One region of the Herbaspirillum sp. GCM10030257 genome, then DNA from elsewhere that is predicted to be linked to it. Evidence: predicted binding sites of a transcription regulator. Region 1 holds the regulator's gene; each other region holds the start of a gene.
What was found. Region 1 encodes LexA, which represses DNA repair genes until DNA is damaged. Its sites were predicted from a motif close to ACTGTATNNNNATACAGT; they were not measured.
Positions count from the first base shown of each region.

Region 2: ACFQUU_RS04430 (error-prone DNA polymerase) is a predicted target of LexA. The motif match lies at 1,397-1,414, and genes of this name have one in related genera.
Region 3: ACFQUU_RS25665 (DUF3072 domain-containing protein) is a predicted target of LexA. The motif match lies at 874-891, and genes of this name have one in related genera.

Region 1 covers NZ_JBHTDH010000038.1:25,408-27,612, forward strand. Annotated here, with positions in the region: gene ACFQUU_RS26575 (RNA methyltransferase) at 1-298, shown strand, start outside; gene lexA (transcriptional repressor LexA) at 609-1,271, opposite strand; gene rpsF (30S ribosomal protein S6) at 1,581-1,949, shown strand; gene priB (primosomal replication protein N) at 1,968-2,205, shown strand, end outside.
Region 2 covers NZ_JBHTDH010000002.1:413,329-415,533, forward strand. Annotated here, with positions in the region: gene ACFQUU_RS04430 (error-prone DNA polymerase) at 1-1,367, opposite strand, end outside; gene ACFQUU_RS04435 (Y-family DNA polymerase) at 1,508-2,205, opposite strand, start outside.
Region 3 covers NZ_JBHTDH010000032.1:37,299-39,503, forward strand. Annotated here, with positions in the region: gene ACFQUU_RS25660 (DUF2939 domain-containing protein) at 1-420, opposite strand, end outside; gene ACFQUU_RS25665 (DUF3072 domain-containing protein) at 979-1,212, shown strand; gene ACFQUU_RS25670 (hypothetical protein) at 1,410-1,838, shown strand; gene ACFQUU_RS25675 (hypothetical protein) at 2,171-2,205, opposite strand, start outside.

The DNA.
Region 1 (2,205 bases):
TGTGCAGTTACTTGCATACGAAGCGAGAATGGCGACGGGCGGCGATACGATTGCTCGATCGCCAATTGGATTCCAAGGTGAAGCAGCGAGCCTGGCACAGGTGGACGGTATGTATGAACACTTGGAAAAGGCATTGATTGCGATTGAATTCCTCGATCCCGATAATCCCAAAAAACTGATGTCTCGATTACGGCGCCTGTTCTCGCGAACACAACTAGAAACTGAGGAAGTCAATATTTTGCGCGGTATAGCCAGGCATATTCTCGCGCGGATAGGGAAAAACAAGCTGAGCGGATAGAAAAAGGCAGTACGGGAAGTAACGAGGGTTGGTGCAGGTCAAGAGCGTTTCGCGGAGGGTCCAGTGAAGTGTTTTGTGCCTTGCGGCGTTAACCCGAAGACACGTTAAGTATTGAAAAATCGTCGTGCTAAAGGTATATGGCTCGCCGAGCTTTTAAGCTTTTATATTGTTATCGGGATTTCACTGTCCAACCGACCAGTTGGCGAGGCCAGTCTATAAAATAGACAAACTATTAAAAAGAAAACGTGGCGGCAGGGTGCAGCGACAATGCCGCTACCCTGCTATAGATATCTGGAGCAACGAACAAAAGCTATGCCCAGGCGCGTAGCAAACCAACAGCCAAACCCTCAAGCGCAAAATTGTCGTAGCTGGAATCTACCCGGATCGGTTCAAAGTCAGGATTCTCAGGTAGTAGTTCTATTAAAGAGCCGCTCTTTTTATACCGCTTGACTGTCACTTCATCGCCAAGTCGAGCAACAACGATCTGGCCGTTTTTTGCGGTGTCGATCTTCTTAACAGCAAGCAAGTCACCATCCATAATGCCTGCATCACGCATGGATAAACCTTTGACCTTCAGCAAGTAATCCGGCTTTGCGGAAAACAGGGCTGGGTCAACACTATAAGTCGCCTCAACATGCTCTTGGGCGAGAATAGGGGAACCTGCTGCGACTCGACCTATCAAGGGCAGACTGAGTTGCATGAGGGCAGGATGAGGTAACGACATCTGCCGTCCCGACATCCGGAGTCCGCTGTCGCCATGCAAATCGCGCAATCGGATACCACGGGAAGTGCCTGGAGAGATTTCAATTGCACCCTTGCGGGCTAGTGCCTGAAGATGCTCTTCCGCGGCATTGGCTGATTTAAAGCCGAGTTCGGTGGCGATTTCGGCCCGGGTCGGAGGGAAGCCGGTATTTTCGATCGCTTCCTTGATCAGATTCAGGATCTGTTCCTGACGTGCAGTAAGTTTAAGCATGTTTGACAGCCAAGGTAATCAGCGAAGATCGCCCAAAAATTGGCGAAGATTAATATTTATTGCGTGACTGATGCAGGTGTTTGCACTCTGGCCATGCTGTTCATATAGACAGCCTGTATTTTTATACAGGTTTTGTTCGAATGCAAGCGGATATATAGGGTTTTTTAGGTTTTTTCGGGTTGAGGCTGTTAAGCGCTTGAAATGATTGAGTTTTCCTTTGGTGCAGGTTATGATAGCGGGCTTTCCTCTTCCCACACTCGTCTTGACGCCGAGGTGGGCGATTGTTTAATCCGTCCATAAGGAGAATACATGCGTCATTATGAAATCGTTTTTATCGTCCATCCGGATCAGAGCGAGCAAGTGCCTGCAATGATCGAACGCTACAAGGGTATCGTGACCGCCCGTAACGGCAAGGTGCACCGCGTCGAAGACTGGGGCCGCCGCCAGATGGCATACATGATCCAGAAGCTCGCAAAAGCACACTATGTCTGCATGAATATCGAGTGCGACAGCGAAACACTGGCTGAGATCGAAACAGGCTTCAAGTTTAACGATGCCGTCCTGCGCCACCTGACCGTCAAGATGAAGAAGGCCGAAACAGCGCCGTCGCCAATGATGAAGGCTGTGCAGAAGGAAGATGCTGCCAAGAGCCAGCGTTCCGAAGCAGCCGCTGCGTAATTCTGTCCGTCGAGGAGCGTGAATCAGTTACGCCTGATAGCTGCCATTGCCGAGCGTGATGTATTGCGCTACACACCGGCAGGTATCCCGATCGTGTCGGCAAAATTGTTGCACACGTCAGGGCAACTAGAGGCAGGTATCCCGCGCCAGGTTGAGTTTGAAATCGTCGCGATCGCCGCTGGCGAAATTTCAGGAAAACTCAACAAGGTGGAACTGGGAATAACGATGGTATTCACCGGATTCCTCGCTCGTAAGA
Region 2 (2,205 bases), on a different contig from region 1:
TTTGCCACCTGGTCGACGATGCCAAGGTCGACACCCAGCGCCTTGCCGACATCGCGCAGGACGCTGCGTGGTTTGTAGCTGATGACCACCGCAGTGAGCGCAGCACGCAGCCTGCCGTACTTGTTATAGATGTACTGAATGATTTCTTCGCGTCGCTGATGTTCGAAATCGACATCGATGTCGGGAGGCTCGTTGCGTTCACGCGAAATGAACCGTTCAAACAGCAGGGTGCTGCGCGACGGATCAACCTCGGTGATACGCAGGCAGTAGCAGACTACGGAATTAGCGGCCGACCCTCGTCCCTGGCAAAGAATGCCGACACTGCGTGCATGGCGCACGATGTCGTAGACGGTCAGGAAATACGGCTCGTAGCACATGTCGGAAATGAGCTGCAGTTCGTATTCAAGCTGCTTTTGGATATCTGCCGGAACCCCGTCTGGAAAACGTGCCATGGCGCCGATATAGGCTTCGCTGCGGAGGTAAGCAGCCGGAGTCCATCCTGGCGGCACGAGTTCGTCCGGGTATTCGTAGCGCAACTCGTCGAGAGAAAAGCTGCATTGCCGGGCAATGTGTATGGTTTCAGCCAACGCGACTGCGGTATAAACGTTGGCCAGCCTCAGCCGTGAGCGTAAGTGCTGCTCCGCATTGGGAGACAGTTCGTAACCGCATTCGGCAATGGGTTTGCCGATACGGATGGCGGTAAGAGTGTCCTGCAGGGGTTTGCGCGAGCGTACATGCATACAGACATCACCGGTCGCCACCACGGGCAACGCGTATTCGTCAGCGACTGCAGTGACGAGCATGCGGTGCTGATCATCGCGCGGATGGTGCAGCAAGGTCAGCGCAATCCATGCACGTCCGGGAAAGGTCTTCACCATCCATGCGGCTTGGGTGGCAAGCTGTTCGGATGCAATGCCAAGGGCAGGAGTGAGGATGGCGAGGCAGTCCGGCATGCCGCGCAGATGTGCATATCCGTCTTCGGGCGATATAAAGTCGCGTGGAGTGACACGATAGCTACCTTTTTCAACGCGGGTCCGTGCAAGGGTAATCAGTTCGGTGAGGTTGCCATATCCCTCGCGGTTTTTCGCCAGGAAGATGAGCGAGAAGGCTGGGCTATTGTCCTCGTTGACCAGGCTGAACTGGCTGCCGATGATCAGGTGCAGGCCGCGTTGCTTTGCTTCAGTGTGGGCACGGACCACGCCGGCCACGGAGCATTCATCTGTCAACGCCAGTGCCGCATAACCGAGTTTTGCTGCCCGCATGACAAGCTCTTCAGGATGCGAGGCACCACGCAAAAAGCTGAAATTGGATGCACACTGCAACTCTGCGTAGGCAGGGAGATGATGTATGGAGGAAGACGTAGACACGTTAGCTGTTTCGAATACCGTGTAAAAATACTGTACAAAAATACAGTATAAACAGAAAAATGCATTTTTGCTAACGGGCTTTTACAAATAAATTTGTTGACTCATATCCTTATCCCGCGCTCCAGGATAAAAGTGCTTGGTCAGGCGAATAAGCCCTGCAAGTACCAGCAAATTTCTTCCCCGTGACGCTCACGGTAGATCCAGTAGAGCACTGCCGTCTCCCCTTGGGCGATGAAATAGTCACGCATGATCAAGCCGCCATCCCACCATCCGCATTCGATACGTTCCGGTCCCTTGATCAGGCGTAGCGGTGATCCGTAAAACGGCCGGTTGTCGCGCAGGATCAGTTCGACCGGTTGTAGTAGCAGCCAGAAGGGTCTTTCCGCCAACCGGTCCAGAGGAAGATCGACCGGATTTGCCGTGGAGGTGGGTGCCCATCCGTTGCAAATTTCAGGGCGATGGTCTGCACGGGGAGCGGGAACGAGGACGTTCTGTTCGCCAAGCCTTGCGGTCAGTAATTCAAGCAGGCGGTGAAAATCCATGGGCATGCCGCCGGGCTCGGGAAACAGCGATTCTGTAGGCGGCAGCATCGCGCTGACATGGTCTGCTTCCAGGCGCGCCGCGATGACCGGAGCTATCAGTTCGATGCGGCCAAGCCGCTCCTTCAACAGGCGGGTCAGGTGCTCTTCATGCCAGGTCGGTTCGGCGAGTGCGATGTCGATGGGCGTGGGTGGAATCGCCGTACGGCCGCGCTCATGCTCCAGCAGCAGCACGAAGCGCGCAACCGCAAGTTGCTGCGCAACCAGCCAGCCGGTCAACTGCAAAATCAGACGGCGTG
Region 3 (2,205 bases), on a different contig from region 1:
CCAACCACGATAGGATAATTTCATGTCGGGAAGCACCGAAATATTCGGTACCTGGGTCACAGTGCTCGCAACCACCGCTTGCGTTACACCAGGCTTGCCAGCGCCTAGCATCTCGATAATACCGGCAGGTGTCAGCATCACATCAATCAAGGGCCCCGCCAGGCCGCTGACGATTGCGCGGGTTAGTGGCTCCAATGGATTGCCGCTATCCTGGTCGGCCCTGTCGTCGCCGCCTTTCCCTGTCATCTGCTGTTTGAAGCTGTTACGCAGTGAAGTGAAATCGACATACGATGAAAATGCCTTGTAATCCCGGCTTTCAACCGCGCTGCGCATCCGATATAACGTCCAGTGCGGGCTGAAATAACTCGCCATAGCGAGCAGGCTGACCAGCGCGACGGCGACAATAACAACTTTTTTCATGATGCTTTCCTGTGAGGGATACGCAGACCAGCACATCGCTGGTGTGGCAGAGCCCGCATAGTACATCGGAGGGCGACCGGCTTGTCGGATTCGGTTGGAGACTTTGTTCGCGTTACTCGACGTGGGCCGAACGCGGCATCCACTCGGAGGCGTACTCCCTCCCTACCGCATAGCGTGCACCTTTTCCGTAGCACAGATAGGAAACGCGCCTTAGTGGATTCCAACGCGCCTGGTGTCGCGCTCATCGGGCGTCTACAGAGACAACGCCCTTACATCATGGGCCAGAATGCTTGTCGTTATGCAATAGCATGATCGTCAATCAGCTATACGTTCGGTGGAATACCACTGCGCCGAAGAACAATGCTGCGTCGTAAATATTTAATGTTGGAAAGCGTCGCTTTTCTAAACAGCTGGCTTTATACCCTGGCATTTTGTCCTTTCAGGCGGGAACAAGCTGTATAAACATACAGTCTTTTCTATACAAGCTATTGCCTGTATCGCTACATTGGTGAAACGGCATTCTGTTCCCGCACTGCAGATTTTTAGATGGAGAGATAGATGGATAAGCAAACCCAGAACGAAGCCCAAAAGAGCAATATGGTCAAGGATCCGCAAAACTGGACAACTGGAGATGAGCCCATGACCGGAGCCCAAAAATCCTATCTGACTACACTGGCGGAAGAAGCGAATGAGCAGATAGACGATGATTTGACCAAAGCAGAAGCGTCAAAGAAAATTGACGAATTGCAACACAAAACTGGTCGCGGCTTATCTGATGCGGACAAGAAGTAATGCGTCATGAGGTTTGCTACACCAGGCCTCTGCGATAAGGTGCACCTGTGTGATCTGTGTGATTAGAACGGGCAGCCCGGCAAACTGGCTGCCCGTTTTATTGGGTTCGCCTAACGTCGACACAAAAGGCAGAGACAGTAATTTGATGGTTCTCAAGATTTCTGTCTGGCATTCCCGTCACGCCGAAACGCGCGCGTATGATTCGAGGAAATCTGTTTTTTTCACTTGCCATGACAATCGCGACCTACCAACCGATCCCCCAGCTCTGGGTTGAACCCGTGGGTGATCTCATCCTTGGGCGTATCAGGGGCGTACCGACGCAACAGGTACTGCGCCAATGCCAGGAACAGATTCTCCAGCTCGTCGAAGACCTCGGCCATGGGCGCGTCTTGCTCGACGCCCTCGAGATGGAGCCACCTTCCGTGGATGTTGTGCTGTCACAGCGCGCACTGGACGAACGGCTGGAGCGAGTTCCATTCCGACGTGCGATCGTAGTACCAAACGCAAAGCTTGCCTATCTTGCGCGGTTGGCGTTTGGTGAGGGCGACTATCGCGTTTTCTACAATGATATGACTGGCGCCATCATGTGGCTGCATGAAGCGGATGCAAACGCCTCTGGCTCTTGAGGTATTACTGCAATCCCGATCCGGAAAGTGCGACTGTTAAACCTTCATCGGCAGAATATTTAACTAATCTGATAGAGCCCGCCAATACTACATCTGGGATCCTTGTTTGCATAATATGGCCCCATTTCTCAAAACAAAGTCGCCCGACCTTCGGCAGAGTCTATGAGCTCCGCACTATTGAATTCTCTATTACATATATGGGAGCCGTGAAAAACCCAGTTCGCGGCTGGCTATAAATTCCCATTATGGGAAAAGAAAGGCCGACGCTAGACCGGCTTAGATTAGAAATCTTCCTGAAGAGGACTCCGCGAGCTTCTGCTGGCTACACGTGCTTACTTAAAACACTGTGGGTAAAGGTTCAATGGTT